3 regions of the Virgibacillus sp. L01 genome follow, and region 1 is predicted to be linked to each of the others. Evidence: riboswitches for the same ligand, from Rfam matches in the RefSeq annotation. Region 1 holds a riboswitch; each other region holds the start of a gene.
What was found. Region 1 has a riboswitch for thiamine pyrophosphate ahead of ACTWQM_RS13290 (YkoF family thiamine/hydroxymethylpyrimidine-binding protein). Riboswitches for the same ligand answer to the same signal wherever they lie in the genome.

Region 2: it holds a riboswitch for thiamine pyrophosphate, as region 1 does, so the genes downstream of both, ACTWQM_RS16220 (ABC transporter substrate-binding protein) here and ACTWQM_RS13290 (YkoF family thiamine/hydroxymethylpyrimidine-binding protein) in region 1, are expected to answer to the same signal.
Region 3: it holds a riboswitch for thiamine pyrophosphate, as region 1 does, so the genes downstream of both, thiT (energy-coupled thiamine transporter ThiT) here and ACTWQM_RS13290 (YkoF family thiamine/hydroxymethylpyrimidine-binding protein) in region 1, are expected to answer to the same signal.

What each region holds. Positions count from the first base shown of each region.
Region 1 covers NZ_JBQQCP010000006.1:252,853-258,660, forward strand. Annotated here, with positions in the region: gene ACTWQM_RS13280 (ABC transporter ATP-binding protein) at 1-1,518, opposite strand, end outside; gene ACTWQM_RS13285 (ECF transporter S component) at 1,515-2,093, opposite strand; gene ACTWQM_RS13290 (YkoF family thiamine/hydroxymethylpyrimidine-binding protein) at 2,086-2,694, opposite strand; TPP riboswitch at 2,793-2,900, opposite strand; gene ACTWQM_RS13295 (DUF192 domain-containing protein) at 3,028-3,360, opposite strand; gene ACTWQM_RS13300 (HD-GYP domain-containing protein) at 3,728-4,372, opposite strand; gene ACTWQM_RS13305 (hypothetical protein) at 4,532-5,695, opposite strand; gene ACTWQM_RS13310 (sigma-70 family RNA polymerase sigma factor) at 5,688-5,808, opposite strand, start outside.
Region 2 covers NZ_JBQQCP010000009.1:104,037-109,844, reverse strand. Annotated here, with positions in the region: gene menC (o-succinylbenzoate synthase) at 1-273, opposite strand, end outside; gene ACTWQM_RS16240 (GNAT family N-acetyltransferase) at 257-1,081, opposite strand; gene ACTWQM_RS16235 (M20 peptidase aminoacylase family protein) at 1,083-2,210, opposite strand; gene ACTWQM_RS16230 (MurR/RpiR family transcriptional regulator) at 2,228-3,070, opposite strand; gene mscL (large-conductance mechanosensitive channel protein MscL) at 3,319-3,753, shown strand; TPP riboswitch at 3,808-3,918, shown strand; gene ACTWQM_RS16220 (ABC transporter substrate-binding protein) at 4,050-5,033, shown strand; gene ACTWQM_RS16215 (thiamine-binding protein) at 5,044-5,334, shown strand; gene ACTWQM_RS16210 (ABC transporter permease) at 5,334-5,808, shown strand, end outside.
Region 3 covers NZ_JBQQCP010000011.1:60,131-65,938, reverse strand. Annotated here, with positions in the region: gene fdhD (formate dehydrogenase accessory sulfurtransferase FdhD) at 1-404, opposite strand, end outside; gene ACTWQM_RS17380 (Glu/Leu/Phe/Val family dehydrogenase) at 937-2,316, opposite strand; gene ACTWQM_RS17375 (hypothetical protein) at 2,443-3,864, opposite strand; gene thiT (energy-coupled thiamine transporter ThiT) at 4,161-4,739, opposite strand; TPP riboswitch at 4,834-4,934, opposite strand; gene ACTWQM_RS17365 (N-acetylmuramoyl-L-alanine amidase family protein) at 5,013-5,808, opposite strand, start outside.

The sequences.
Region 1 (5,808 bases):
AATTACCCGTTCCGCATAATGGTGCACAAGCTCCATATCATGCGTAATCATTACAATGGTAGTTCCTTGCCTATGCCGCTTGTTAAGCAGATTCATTAACTCTTCGGTTGAATGTGCATCCTGTCCAAAGGTTGGTTCATCTAACAGGAGCATGCGCTGGTCATCGATAATCATGGTTGCTACGCTTAGACGCCGTTTTTGTCCCTGGCTTAGGGTATATGGATGTTCGTTCTCAAGATTCGATAATCCACATGTCGTAAGGATAGATGTTACTTTTCCATGAATTTCTTTATCGTCCAAACCTTTCATTTTCAGACTGAATGCTACTTCATCAAACACAGCGTTCGTCACAAATTGATGTTCTGGATTTTGAAATACATAGCCTATTTCATCACGTAAATATGCTTCTTTCCAGTTTTCCAATGCTCTTCCGCTAACTTGAATGTTTCCTGTTGAAGGTTTCTGGATACCCGCCAAGATTCTGGAAAGGGACGTCTTGCCACTTCCGTTTGCACCTGCAATTGCAACAAACTCACCTGTATAAAAATTTAATGAAATATCCTGAATGATTTCCTGCTTTTTTTTCAACAAGGATAGATGCTCGGCTTTTAAAAAAACATCTGGGGTTTCTTTAATAGATGATGTTAATTGGCACCCCCAATTTATCGACCGCCATTGATCGATCTGATTGGCAAATTCATTGATGGTTAGCGGGATAAAATTGCCTGGATTACTTCCCTGATTCAGCACATATTGTGTAACCTTTGGCAGCCAGATTCCTTGATCATTCATTGTTGGTAAAATTTCTTTAATCCCAGTCCGCAGTGAGCCATCATAGAAAACCTCTCCAGATCTGTTAAGTAAAAGACTGCGGTCGAACAAATCCATCCACCCATCAAGTTGGTGTTCAATGACTATAATCGCAAATTCGTTTTGCAGCTTAAGGGTTTGAATAGTTTCTATTAATTCCCTTGTTGCAACCGGATCCAAATTAGCTGTAGGTTCATCTAAAATAAGTAATTCAGGTTCCATTACCAGAATGCAAGCTAAGGCCAGTTTTTGCTTTTGTCCCCCAGAAAGGGAAGCGATAGTTGACTTCTTATAGGTTGCCAAATTAACAAGCGACAATGCCCTGTCTATCTTGTCCTCCATCTGGTGATGAGGAACGTGGATATTTTCCAGGCCAAATGCAATTTCATCTTCAACAGTAAGCATACAGAACTGTGTTTCTGGGTCTTGAAATACAACACCTACATGGCGACTAAGCTCACCAGGTTTATAGTCTGCCGTATTCTTACCATTGATAAAAATATTTCCAGTCATTGTTCCATCCAGTTCGCGCGGGTATAAACCGTTTAAACAAAATGTTAACGTACTTTTTCCACATCCGCTTGGACCTAACAATAGAAGTGTTTCGCTTTTGTTTAATTCGAAGCTGACATTTGATAAGGTGTCTTGATCCAAATGCGTTTCAAAACGTAAGGACAGCTGCTCAACACTTAGTAAGCTATTGCTCATACTGCTCGTTTCTTTCGATGTTCTTTGCCCAAAGCATAACTGGATAAGACACCTGTTTGTGCTAAACTATCGCTCAATGCTTTTCCAAGTAACCCAGCGATTAGCGCTCCGCTTATGATTCGTGCAACAAACATGCCTGTAACATAAGGTGTGGAGAGTGCTGCGAACCCGCTTATGAAGTAGCCATATACAAAACTAAAAATAGCTGCACCAGCACCTGAAGCCATTAGCACCCATGTCGAATAATTCTTCCAGCGTGTCATCGCAAATGCCGACTCTGCTCCTAGCCCTTGAATCATCCCGGATATAATTAACATTGGACCAACTGCACTACCGAGTAAAACTTCGACCATAGCTGCAATCGTTTCAGACATAAAGGCAGCTCCCGGTTTACGAATAATGTAGGCTGCAATAATTGAAACAATAAACCAGATTCCAAATATCAGATCATATCCAATTGGTCCGAAAAAGCCAACAAGTACCTTTCCAACCGGGAGAAAAGCTAGATAGACAACCCCGAATACAACAGCAAGTGCGGACATGACGACTATTTCCTTGAAGCGCCAATTACTCATCCTTGTCTCCTCCTTTGTGGGATGGGCTATTAGCTGATACAGATACTGTCATTACGGTATGACTCGACCCTCCATCAACCGTTGCATTAAAAACTTGTTCCAATCCATCGAATATTTTAATAGATTCACCATCAAGTCTAGTGGCATAATGCGCATGCGAAACATCAACATGTTCTTTCATCGCTTCAATTTGTTCCATAATTACATCCATATAGTTCCCGCCACCAAGTGGGTATAAAGAAAACTTAGCCGCAACGGATTGTTTAATGTCTTTCACCTGTACGTGATTTACGGTAACATCATCTTCTGCCAAATAAACATCTCCTGCTGAGTCACCTGGGCAACCCAGTGAATAGGTCCCTTCGAATGCAACGTGCTCACCGGTTCTCGCTGCATGAATAAAAATAGCCTTTGTTACGTCAAAAACATGGGGTAACCTTCCTCTAACTGTTGTTGTCACATCGTCTGTCTCCATCCAAACTTTTGAGGTGTCCACATTTTTGAGTGCCGTTGTAATAACCTCGATAAAATTGTCGCTCATTGGATGAATCGAAAAGCTGCAACCTGCAATACCTGAAGTTGAACAATGCTGATTTGTCATACAAAATTCCTCCTTGTTGTTTGTAGTTAAAATATAAACAAAAAACTGCATCCCCGTGGAATGCAGTCTGTTAGTATGTATTGTCAAAATAAAATATACACGCTTCGACCACACTTCCCCACGCTAGTATTACCTAGTTCGGGTGCAAAGGGTCAGAACAAAACAGTTCTTCTCAGCTGAATTTAACAGCTCCCCTAGTGAAAGGTTGATATGCAGTTTTTCTATCTTTATCTTAACTAGGATCTGTTTAATTGTAAAGAGGGAGAGTGATGCTTGATTGTTTCTTCTAATAGAATAAAAAAAGAGCCAACTGTGAAAGTCGACTCTAGAGGTTCATGGACTTAACTTTATAGTATCTCCTTCTGTAATGTGATTCTTCACTATCGTACCAACAGGCAACTCAAGTGCTGAATCAGCATTCGGTACTGGCGGGACTACTTTCCATGGTTTTAAATTCGGGATTGTTCTCACTACGTTATTTGAATGATCAAGAAATACTACATCAATGGGAAACCGCATGAAAAACATGTGAACGGATTTACACCGTGTAATTAAAAGACCTTCATTCGTAAAAGGCTTCTTATGAAACAAAAGTCCTTTTAATCTTGCCCAATAACTATCAGCTATCTTTATCTCAAACGGTAAACTGATTTCCAAAGCTTCCACTCCTCTTATTTCCTTTTGTTCATTATAGTGATTTAATTGTTCTTTATATAGTTCAAACGGACTGATTTGAAGGTTTGCAAACCCCGTTAAAATAGTTTTTCCAATGATGCTGTTTATCTTTCCAGCAATGTTCGTTGTATTGTTAGGCCCGTTAATTATTTATATGTTAGATATGCTGTAGGAATATCATGAGGAATCAACAGAAGAACACGTGGAATCAACAGAACAGCACCCGGAACCAGCCAAACCCTAATTGGATGAGAATTTGTGTAGAACCTGCGGAAAATAAACAGATTCCCATCCAATCAACACAACACCTAACGTCGATTAAGAAAGTGCACCAAGTTGCCCATCAGCTCAAATTCGGTTATAAAATATCTTCCGGATGTTCAATTTTATTATATATTTTTTCGATAAATGTTGAATTATATGTATCATACCAGGATTCAGGAAGTTCTAATTCAATTAATAAAGAAATAAAAGTTTCTACTAAATTTCCATCAAACTGTGTCCATGAACATCTTTTTAATTCTTGAAAAGCTTCATGGTAGGACATTTTAGCTGATTTATAATTCCGTAAATCATAGGTCATTGTATCAAAAGAATCACATACTCGAATAATCCGTCCCTGTACAGAAATTTCCTCACCTACTAAACGGCGTGGATATCCAGTGCCATCCCAGTTTTCATGATGATCTCTGACAAACTCCGCTGTACGTGTCTTCCCAAGTTCCTTCCGAACAATAACGTTCCCAATATGACAATGACTTTCTACTACTGTTTTTTCAATCGTATTGAGCTTGCCGGGTTTTAACAATATTTCTTTGGCAACTCCGATTTTACCGATATCATGCAGGAAAGCCCCGACTCTTAAATCATCATCATAAACGCCAATTTTTTTGGCCAGCATCGATGATAAATACATCACACGCATAGAGTGGTGCCTGAATATTTGCAGTACTTCATTGTCCTGAGCTATATTTTCAAAAAGTGATTCTGGAGTACGCTTCATAAAATCCGCCTTTGCAGTAAATATAGTATAGCTAATATTCAATTAATTGTAGTAATACTTAGAAAATATTATATATGAAATCAATAAAAAGCGGTACTAGGAATTTTTACCTAATACCGGTTATTCATGTTTTAATGTATGACCATTATGAGAATTCCCTTATTGCATCGGCATCCAACCGACCTTCCACACATCTAGTTCTTTATTTTTAATTAATCTGAACATTGGATTGTCAGTGAGTCCATCAAATTCAAAACTAATTATCACCTCTTCATCCGATAGATATATTTCCTCAAAGGTTTTCACTTCTAATAGTTTTTGATAGAGAATCCTCGCATTTTGCTTCATCGTTTCATCTGTCGCAAAGAATGGGTCGTTAAAATAGGTGTCTTTATCTGGTGTGCCCCGCTTTTTACCTTTAATATATAGAGCATACTGGACATTTTCATTTTCCTTATATTCTGCATGATAATGTAGCTTAAAAACCTCAATTGGCTTCAGTCCTTTTAACAAGTTATCGTCAAGTGTTTGAGCATATTGTCTATAAACATTAAGGAGTTCATCTGAAAGTTCAATTGTTGTTTCATATCTTTCCCTAGGAAAATCAAGTTCTGTTTCCGAACTAACCGCATTCTGAACTCCAAGTTTTATACGTGATCCATTTACTGAATAAATATATTGGATTTGTTCAATATTTATAGTAAGATCCTCGATTGAAATAAATGACGTACTAAGTCCGAATATTTTTTTAATCTTATCTTCATTTTGGAAATGAAATTGGACTGCATTACCAATATCCTTATTTGAAAAAGGAATATCCTTGATAGAGTTTCCATCTGGGACAAACGTCAGTTGTTCATCATTATAGATTGCCCCGGTTAACTGCTTTATTCCTTTGAAGGTTATAATTGTTTTTCCCAGATGCTTTTCAACGTCAGTAACTTTCATTTTTTCACTGCTGCCATCTCCAACCACATCACCAGGTTGAGCTGTTAGATGGTTAAAAGTGATGTATGGTTGAATTTCCTTATTTAGTTGGACAACATGTTTATCATCGTCATCACTAGCGATTTGTTCTTCTTTATTTGGGGCAGGTTTATCTCCGTCTGTTAACCCTAGATGATTCGTGGTCATCGTTACGCCAATGAAGAGTATTACAGTTAAGACAACTGCTGTTAACGCTTTAGGGAAAAAATAATTGGTGCTACGCTTAGGCTGCGTTTTTTTGATTCTCGTTAAAATACCTTGTTTATCTCGATCCGTAAAGGAATTTGGAATACCGTTCTTATACTGATCTTTCAATTTTTTTAACTTTTTATCCATGATTTACACCTCTTTCTATTGATAAGAGCTGTTTTAGTTTTTCGCGTCCGCGATTTAATCTGGTTCTTACGGATGCTTCTTTCAAATTTAGAGCGTGACCGATTTCCGTTGTT
Region 2 (5,808 bases), on a different contig from region 1:
TTCCAACAGATCATCAGGATGGTTGATTTTGTTTTCTTTTATTAGCTTTATTAAAAAGTCTTTGATGATATGCTGGGTTGTTTGAACTGTTTCTTCGTTATACCATGGACTTGAAAATGCAACAGATTCACCAAAACCACGATTTCCTTCTTCATCAATTGCTTCCGTGACAAAGAATTCTTTTTCCTGTATCGTTCCAAAGCTTGTCGTAAAGGGAGTATTTAACATCATTTTAAGTCGCCGAAGTTTAAATTGCTTAATAGGGATTGTCATGTTGGTTTCCTCCAGTGCACGGGTTAGTTTTGGTAAAGTAATAGTAACTGTGCCTTTTCCAATGATTACGGATGAAATTCTCCGCTGTAAAGCCATTATCAAATAATAGCTGAAATGCTTCTCTCGTTTTATGCCGCCATTCCTTTGCTAGATTAATATCCTTTTTCTTAAGAGATTGGAAATTATTAGGTACGGCAACAAACCAGCCGTCATCAATAGGGTTAAATCTATCCAGATAAGCTTTCGGTATCCCATTCGTTGTTACATCAATCATTAGTTTATTTTCAACGAATGTTATCTTTTGGGCTGGTTTAGCCGTATTAAGGTCCCATTCGATTTGAATCCGATCTGTAGGTAAGCCTTCATTTAACTCATCATCCATGGATCCATAGTGATCTTTTTTGTAAAAAGCTCCAGTTGCTCCAAGTTTATGCAAATTTAAATATGCATTTAAACTTTCAAGTGGATCAAACGTCCATGTAATGATGGAATAGCCTATTTCTCGAGCAATTTCAGCCTGCTTCAGCTTCATTCTTTCACCAAGCCCCCCCTTGCGATAACCTGGCAATATTCCAAGCATATGGGAACATAAATAGGATTGACTGCCATCAAATCCTGCAAAGCTGTATAAAAAGCCAACCATCGCTTGTCCATCAAATGCACCGAGAATAACGCCACCATGATTTAAGGCGGTATATGTCTGATGCACTGGATTCGGAGTCATTTGCCAAACTGCTTCCTCCACTTCCTGCATTTTTCGCAAGTCAGTCATACTTGTCAGCTTGCGAATTTCAATATTATTGGTCATCTTAGGTGCTCCTTTCAGCAGTTTTAATTAAAGCATTAGTTAAAATATCAACCGCTTCAGGAATTATCGCATGATTGAATGTCATGTTTGGATGGTGGAGACCTGGCTGTAAATCACATCCTATTGCAAGCATTGTTGCTTTTAAGTAAGGCTTTTTAATAGTATAAAAATGAAAATCATCCCCTCCAGTCGTTGTAATAATCGGTTGCAATTTATCGGCACCAACGCAATCTTTGATAGCATCTTCCATAATCGAAGTAGCTTCCTGATTAATAACAGATGCAGCAATGTTGGCGCCAATCTTCAAGTCGATGGAAATGTCATGATAGTCGGCAAGCATGGCTGTAATTCGCTTAACATTTATCATCAATTCGTCCATAACCGCGTTAGTTTGAGCACGTAAATCGACTGAGAATGTTGCGTTACCAGGGATAATATTTTTACTCTCTCCACCAGCCTGAAAAGCTGTCAGCTTAGCAGAATGGGGAATCATTGGGTTTATATCGATATATTGCAGGTGCTGGACAAGCTCAGAACCAACATGAATAGCATTGGTGTTTAAATGAGGCCTGGCCCCGTGGGCATCATCACCTTGAATGACTCCATCAATAAAACAAGCTGCACCATGGCGGATAGCTGGAGCAAACTGATCATGTTCTAATTCTTCTATTGGTCGTAAATGCATTCCATATAAATAGTCAATATCATCAGCAATCCCTTTATCCACTAAGGATAATGCGCCTGTCCCTTTTTCTTCTGCAGGCTGAAAAATAAATCGGAATGTTCCTTTTCCAGGGTAGCCATCTTCAAGAAGTGTTAATAATGAGCCGATTGCAATTGTCATATGTGCATCGTGTCCACACGAATGATTTGCCTGAAATTTACCGTCTACCTCTTGCCATAAAGCATCAATATCAGCTCGCATTGCAACAACGGGTGAACCTTGGCCAATTTCGATAACAAGACCGGTTGAATCATCCACTGTGGTAATCCTGCAGTCATAATTTTTAAAAAGCTGTTTGATGTAAGATGTAGTTTCATGCTCTTTCCAGCTGATTTCCGGATGTTCATGTAAATGGGAGAAAATTTTTTGAAGCTGTGGGGTTATCTTTTCTATAGTTTGCTTCATGGATATGCTCCTTTAAACTAATTTGCAAAAAAACTGCTTGCTTCTATTCCATCAAATAGTGCTGCCCGCCGCTGAAACAGCTCCGGTGCACGTAATGTTATCGCTGCAATAATACTATTCATCAGGGAAAATACGGCAGGTACCAAATCAAGTGTCGATAGTTCCTCCAATTGAACCGCCAATGTTATATCTGAATACTCGGTAATGGGCGAATAAGGGTTATCTGTAAAAGCAATAATTGTTGCACCTTGTTTTTTGGCCAATTCAGCAAGTCTTATCGTGTTAACCCCATACCTATGGAATGAAAAAGCAACAAATACACTATTTTCATGCAATTCACTTAGCTGAACCAAAATATCATCATCAGGTGTATGCTGCCGTACATTGCCGACCACAATATTTAGGGCATAGGTAAACCAGCTTGCTAACGCGTAGGATGATCGGATACCTGAAATATAGATGTTCTCAGCAGATAACAGCTTTGTAACGGTTTGGTCTAAGTCCGTTTCCGAAATTTGCTCGATTACTGTCTGAATTGTACGTATATCATTGAACATTAGGTTTTTAACAGTATTATCTTCCGAATGATTGGATACCTTTCTGTTTCTGAAATCAGACAAACTGCTTTTTTCAAAAATGCGTTGTTGGTATACCTGCTGTAAAGATTTATAGCCATCATATCCAAGTGTACGCGCAAAACGAATGATCGTTGTTTCGCTGACACCTATTTTTTTGCCTGCTTCCTGAGCTGAGTTCATTGCGAAAATAGATGGATCACTGTAAATATAGGATGCTATTTTTTTAAAGCTTTTTGAAAAAGTCGATTGATGTTCCTTGATTTTCTTGTACAGATTCTCCATGTTAATTCTCCGTAAGTTTGTCATCTATTAAAATGAAGGATTTGCTTTTAATTTTAATAAATAAGAAGTAATTCCTTTATTATTATAGTTAACATACCATAATTATAGAATTTTCTCAATATGTAATCTTGGGAATTATTAAAAAATTAACTGATTGCGTAGGAACTTAAGTTATAACTGATAAAAGTGCTAAACATCCGTTTTCATACATAAAATTAGTACAAGCCTAATAAAAAGGGTGATTAATTTTGTGGTCAGATTTTAAAGCATTCGCATTAAAAGGAAACGTATTAGACTTGGCTGTTGCTGTGATTATCGGGACAGCCTTTGGAAAAATAGTAACGTCACTTGTTGAAAATATTATGATGCCACTAGCAGGGATCTTAGTAAGTGGTGTTGATTTCACAAATTTAAAGTATACCGTCAGAAAAGCAGATGTATTGTATGGCGAGTTCATCCAGTCGGTTTTTGATTTTATCGTTATTGCGGTGTCCATCTTCATTTTCATTCGCATCATAGCAAAGTTTAGAGGTGAGAAGGAGCAGGAAAAAGAAACAAAACCTGATGAAAAAGCTGAATTGCTCAAAGAGATACGTGACCTTTTGAAAAAAGAGGATAAGCTAACGCCAGAACAGAAAAAGAAGATCACAATTAATATTTCATCACAGTCGAAGAAAAGATAAAACTTGAAAAATACAGTAAGCTGTGGCATAGTGAATTTGATAGATTAATTGAATAATAAGTTGTAGGGGGACCAGTTTATGCTGGTTGAGATTGCATCCGATAGATGCTGACCCTTGGAACCTGATTTGGTTGAGACCAGCGTAGGGAACAAAGTAAAACAATAGTAATATTGTTCGGAATGCGCTCAGGGACTAACCTGGCGTTATTTTTTTGGACTTTTATGGATAATTCCTATCGTTTCCAATACCAATCATACTTCCAGAAGTGAACAAAAAAAGAGAAAGGGAGATGGGAAATGAGAAAATGGTTACTCGTAGTTTTTATAGCCGTTTTACTAACAGCATGTAACGACGCAGGAGGAACTGACGATAAAAGTCAGGAGACAGAACAAGCTAAAGTAGTGCTCGATTGGACCCCCAATACGAATCACACAGGGCTATATGTTGCCCAGGAAAAAGGATATTTTGCCGATGAAGGGTTAGATGTAGAAATTATGATGCCAGGTGAGGCAGGGTCTGACCAGCTTGTAGCATCAGGAAAAGCTGACTTCGGTGTCAGTGCACAGGAAGCTGTTACAGAAGCACGTATTCAGGATATTCCCATCGTATCGATTGCAGCGGTTATCCAGCATAATACATCCGGATTTGCTTCACCAAAAGACAAACAAATTACATCACCAAAAGATTTTGAAGGAAAAACATATGGCGGGTGGGGTGCACCGGTTGAAAAAGCGGTTCTTTCATCACTTATGAAGCAGGAAAATGCCGATGTTGAGAAAGTAGATATTGTCAATATGGGCAATACAGATTTCTTCACAGCGGTGAAGCGGGATATTGATTTTGCTTGGATTTACTATGGCTGGACTGGAGTCGAAGCAGAAATGCGCGGGGAGGAATTAAATATGATTTATTTAACCGATTACTCCAGAAAGCTTGATTACTATACACCTGTCCTTACAACGAACGAAAAAATGATCTCTGACAATCCAGAAAAGGCTGAGAAATTTTTAGCGGCGGTTTCAAAAGGGTATAAGTTTGCCATAGATAATCCAGGTGAAGCAGCAGAAATTCTCATCGACGCTGTTCCAGACCTTGATCCGGAGCTTGTTAAGAAAAGTCAGAAATGGCTATCACCAAAATATCAGGATGACGCAGAAAAGTGGGGAGTTCAAAAGCAGGAGGTTTGGGAGAATTATTCTAGCTGGATGTATGATAATGGACTTCTTGAAAGTAAATTAAAAGCGAAAGAAGCGTTTACCAACGAATTTTTGCCAGAATAGGAGTGGGAATATGAACAATTCATTAGTAAGTATTCAAATTATCCCCAAGACAAAAAATGGGGAAGATGTCATTCCATATGTAGACGCTGCGATAGAGGTGATTGAACAAGCTGGAGTGAAATATGAGGTCCATCCTTTGGAGACAACAATGGAAGGGAAGCTAACCGAGCTATTTGCAGTTATTGAAAAAATGAACGAAAGAATGGTTGAACTCGGGAGCGTCAGCATTATATCACAAGTGAAAATACTCTATAATCCAAGTGGTGCATCGATGGATAAATTGACGGAGAAATATCGTTGATGAAAAAATTTATGAAAAAAGGATGGAAACCTGTTACGGTTATCCTCCTTTTATTCATTATTTGGGAGGCTTCCAGTAAGTTATTCGAGATACCTGGCTGGCTGCTGCCAGCGCCCTCGCAAATTTTCCAAACAGGTGTTGAAGGTTGGGCATCTTACCAGCATCATATCTTCTCAACCGTTCAATTAACGATTATTGGATTTTTAATTGGCAGCAGTGTGGGAATTCTGATTGCGATTAGTCTGCATCTTGTACCACAGCTTCGGGAAGCGTTGTATCCATTAATTATTATTTCGCAAAATATACCAATTATTGTTCTGGCGCCACTGCTCGTTATATGGTTTGGTTTTGATATGCTGCCCAAGATTATTGTGATTACGCTGGTCTGTTTTTTTCCTATTGCAGTGTCAGCCTTGGATGGATTCAGGCAAACGGACCGCGACCTGAAGCATTATATGCAAATGGCTGGTGCAA
Region 3 (5,808 bases), on a different contig from region 1:
TTAGATGAGATTTTTGTGTTGGACATGATGGTTTTAGCAGTTTTTACATCCTGTTTTAAATAGAATTCCCTACTCTTCCCACAGCACGAGCCAATCCATCTTTCGGTTCGTTCAGGAAATGATACAGGAATTGATAAATCAGCATATGCAAAACCCTTAGCTTCATCAATCGATAGATTTTCCACTTGATCAACTGAACGGATAATTCCCTCAGATGCCAAATACCCAAGTGTCATTTCATAGATATCACTTGGCGTGCAAACAATTGTGGCATATTGCTCTCCATTAACTGTAATAGTTATGGGGGCTTCTCTAGCAACCTCATCCTCTTCTGTTGCTTTCAAATGCTGATGATACTTCGTTGTCTTCCATAACGACAAGCTTTTATCATTCACTTTTAACATCCCTCCTTGTAGCGCTTACATTATTATCTTTAATAGATGATTACCCATTCAAAAAACATTCAAAACGACTTTACTTATTTACTGAATATTATAACATATTTCACCGTATAAAAAGACATTACACATGAAACAATGTAGTTCAATTTTAAGTAGGGCAGTAAATCACAGCTTCAGGAGTTCCGAAAAAAGCAGTTCAATTAGGGCAACGAGTTCAGTTTTAGGGATAAAATAATAAAAATGCACCTAATTGGGGAGTATAAAACACTATGACTTAAACTGCTGGCGGGATTATATAAGATTAAGAGATGAAGTATTACCATCGGAATGAAGATCCGACAAACAATCGAATAGGATCCTCGTTACACTACCAACTGAATATCAGTCGAATTTGAGGCAAAAATAACAAATAACGGAATGAGGATCCGCCGAATCAGTATATTGGATCCTCATTCCGTTAAAAAGTGGGTTCTTCAACTATGGGGCGAGATGTATGCTAATTATAAATTACTCTCAGAACTGGACTGCTTAATTTTTAATATAGTTTTCCTTGCTTATATAAGATTGTTGATATTTTCATTACGGCATGAATATAACAGTTCTGCCGCAACGGAAACGGATCCCCAAAAAATTGTGGGAAGATGGTATCAAACGTTTGCTGCATTTTATCAAATAAGCGTTTAAAGATTTCTTCTTCACTGAAAAATTGCGTTTCCCGACCTTGCAGCCATTCAAAATAAGAAACGATGACACCACCAGCGTTTGCTAAGATGTCAGGAACAATAATCACACCTTTTTCACTCAGATATTTATCTGCTCCACTGGTTACCGGTGCGTTTGCTCCTTCCACTATGATACTTGCCTTTACATCTTTCATATTTTCCTGATGTACCTGTCCTCCCAGGGCTGCTAAGAATAGTACATCTACATCCAAACTTAACACGTCATCACGATCTTTAATGGTAGCTTTAACATCTGCTTCTTTTAACTGTTCATCATTAACTGGAAGGTCTCCACCGCTATTGGATGTAAATTTGACAAGGCCTGGAATATCCAAACCATCGGAATTATATAGTGTTACATTCCGATCGCTAACTGAGACAATTTTATTGTTCAGATGATTACATTGAAAAGCTTCAAGTGCGGCAACTGAGCCAACATTACCAAATCCTTGGACTGCCATTGTCAGTGTTTTGTCCATGTGGTTCAACGCTGTTTTCACAAAAACATTCTCACGTTCTGAAAGCCACTTTTCCTGATTCTTAACAAAGTTATGGATCATGTAGCGGAATGCGAAATAAACACCTTTCCCCGTTGCTTCCCTTCGTCCTAACGATCCGCCGTTCTCGACACTTTTGCCAGTAAAACTGCCTCTGTAAGGACTTCCAGGACGAATACTTTTATATTCACCCATCATCCAGTCCATTTCACGGTCACCTGTACCAACATCCGGTGCTGGAATATCTTTATCAGGTCCAAGAATTTCACTGAAATACTGCACATACTTCTTGCAAATCATATATAATTCTTTAACACTATAATCTCTCGGGTTAATCACAACTCCGCCTTTTCCACCACCAAACGGTACATCATGGAGCGCATTCTTCAGTGTCATGAGTGATGCAAGGTTAGTTACTTCATCTTCATTAACTGATTCATGAAAACGAATACCACCCTTATACGGACCAAGAATATTATTATGCTGAACCCGAAAAGATGGAACACGTGTTACTTTGCCATTTTCGAGCGCAATTCGTAAATAGGATTTGTTGACATGATTAGGAGTGGATAAGATAGACACCAACGACGTAAATGCTTTCTCACGTGTTTTGTCTGTCAGTTCTGGTAAAAACAATTTATCATCCAGTAAAGCTTCCAAAGACTCCTGAACAATCTTCGTGGTACTGCTTGCCATTTTGAAAACCTCCATCAGTAGTAAAATTTTCCTGATTTGTTAAAGTGTATCAAACAAATATATTATAAACTAATAATACTGTTCTACTTGGAGGATTTACTTGTTTATATACAATTATTCAAGTCCTTATAAAATTAAAACAGCAAAGACGGTAGAAATAATTAATCCAAGAATAACCGGAATAAAGTTTTTCCGAACCAAGTCCATAACTGATACGCCACAGAATCCAGCAATCGCAATCATAGATGACCAAGCAACAATTGTACCTCCACCAGTCCAAATTGAACCCATTTGGCCAATAGCCGCGAGTGTTCCCGAATCAATCGAGGAACTTTCCAGAGAAGCAGCTAGTGCTCCAGTCAGCGGTAAACCTGAAAATCCTGAACCATCCAGCCCAGTAATAATACCAATAATCAATACACTAAATGCTGCAAATAAGGCACTTTGTGGTAGGAAGGCCTGTGAGGATTGAACAAGGTCAAACAGCAATCCGGGTGCCTTTTCATCCACACCTAGAATACCACCGGAAAAATCTGCACTGCCAAGGAAGAAGAACCCCGCAATCGGAATAACCGGTCCCATTGCCTTAAAAGCAAACACAAAGCCATCTGTAATATGGTTACTAATATAATCAAGTGCATGTTGCCGACCAAACGCTACTGTCGATAATAACAGCAGGATTACAGCAACTCCTCCAATAAATGCAGCACCATCCCCACCTTCAAATCCACTCATTCGTCCTGACATAAGCTTTGTATACATCATATAGATTACTACTGTCAAAAGGGCAATGGGTACAAGTACTGCAAATACTTTACTCCAAGTATCCAGATGTTTTGAATGTGCTTTATTAGTTGACTCTTGCGTTGCCTGTAATGCTTCCAATTCTTTTTCATTTAGCTCACTATTTTTTGAACGAATTGTTTTTCGATAAAAGAGGTATGCTAATCCGATTGCTACTGCACCGGTAATCAGAGATAGGATTAATGCCTTATCAGCCACCAAATTCACATCAATGCCGGCTGATTTTGCGGATAGCCCTGGTGCAACCTGAACAATATAATCAGAAGAAAGTGCCATCCCCTGACCAGCCAGCGCAACAGCAACGGCTGCAGTTAATGCTGGAAGTCCTGAGCGAATTGCAGCAGGCACCAGCAATGCACAAATAAGCGGTACCGCTGGTGTCGGCCAGAAAAAGAGAGAAATGACATAAGTTACAGCAATTAAAACAAAAAACGAAACATGCCCATTTATCATTACTTTTTGGATTGGCTGGATCATCCTTCGATCGGCACCTAAATCACGCAATGAGTGTAGCAAAGCCATCATAAAAGTAATGATCAGGAATATACTGAATAGTTCCTTTGCTGCAACAAGGTTGGCATTGAATATAGCGGTAAATCCATCGATTAAATTCCCGTTATATACCCAGGCAATCACAAATGTCCCAAGCAACGACGGAAGTACAACACCTTTCCTGAAAATCATTGTGAAAATAATTATTAGTGTAAATATACCGTATAGCCAATGTGATATTGTTAGTTCCACCCATAACACTTCCTTTCTTAAGTGTGCTATAGCCTATGCACACTGAAAGAAAGCGGTGAAAAATTATTACAATGCTGGATTACTATAATTCCCTAATTTGATTCCTTTTCGTTACATTCATTGCAAAATAGCTTTCCATTTTGTTGGACACCGTCAAAAAAACCATCCTCACAATAAACGTTTTGCCCACATGACTGACACTGTCCGATTAGTTCTTTCATCCTAATCACCCCTACCTTAATTATAGAAAAATAGCCCTTATAATACAAAGGACTATTTTCTGTGAACGGATTAATTTACGATGCAGTTTGCAATAATGTTTTTGGTTGTTTGTAAAACAAAAGAAATACAATAACTGTACAGATGATAAAGGATGGCAGCATGTAAGATCCACTATAAAGTAACGAATATAACCAGACCGGCTGGCCTTCTGGTGCATAATGTCCAAAGAACACGATGCCGGCTGTAAAATGCGCCAAAAAGCGTAGTGCTGAGCCTATAAATACGCCTAACATAATTAGTAAAAAGCTTATCTTTGCTTTTCCTTCTTTGACAGCATGTTGAACCGGTTTTACAAATATTCCTGCCACTCCAATTATAGTGAAAGCAACAATATAATCAAGAAAACCCTGGACAGGTGTTAATATTATTGGTCCGGACATTACGATCTGCATGACTCCTAACAAAAATCCGGCCACCAGACCACCTTTCAAACCCCAGCGAAAAGCCATAATGAATATTGGGATCATAGCAAAAGATACAGATCCACCTTGTGGCCAAATCGAGAACTTTAAAAAAGGTATTATATCTAAAAGTAATGCCATGGCAGCAAATATTGCCACCTCAATCATAAACAGCGTACGCTTCGAACTCATTCTAAATTACCTCCCCTTTTGAATAAATACAAAAAAAGCAATGCCAAGGGGAAGCTTCCTGATGGGGAATCCGCTCACAACATTGCTTTTATTCCATCAAAAAAGCCACCATCCCTACGTTAGTACTAACTAACAGGTTCTAAGGGTCAGAACTGCACGTTCACTCTCAGCCAAACGGCTCCCCCTGTAGGCTTCTATTAATCTGCTTTTTTCATTATGTGTATTATAACGTATCAACATACAATTGACAACGGTTTCTTATGGTAAAAGAACTTATTTTGTTGATACAATAGCCCCTGTATTTGGATGAGCATAAATTTGAACCTTGCCAAAATCCCGTGTTTGAATTAAGTAGACATGTGCCTGCGTTCTGCCTATAACTTTATATGTTAATCCACCAAATTTATCCGGGCGTAAAAAACCTTTTTCATTCCCCTTAATCGGAGTTGCATCCAATGGATACACTCGCCAGCTTGAGGCTTTCGATGGCAGACTTAAATATTTATTAAGTGTTGCGCCAATTCCATTACCTTTATAGGAAAATTCACTAAACGAGCAAAAGGCCTTGACAACAGATTCGGCTAATTCCAGCCAATGATCCTTTATCTTGCGTATATCGTCTCCCCGCGAATCGGCAAAGCCATATTCAATTATATTAGTGATAACTTTTCCCGTATCACGGTTCATATAATAAAAGTCACGTGTACGATCATTTGGCAGTGTCCTTGTAAAGACCCTGCGTATATTTTGACCTGCATCCTGCAATCCAAAAGCTATTTCTTCTGCCATATTCTCTCCCCCATAGATAGAATGGATAACCTCACCACCATCCCCTCCACCAGCATTGATATGATTAGAATGACAATACCTTGCACCACTATCCCGGACAATCTTCGTCCTTTCTGCAGGTGATAAGGTGACATCCTTTTGCCGGGTAATTGCAATCGGAATTCCTAACTGCTGATAGCGTTTGTACTGATAGAGTGAGATTGCTAGATTCATATCTTTCTCAAGCCAATATTGATTGGATCCACCACCTGGGTCTTTTCCTCCATGACCTGGATCAATT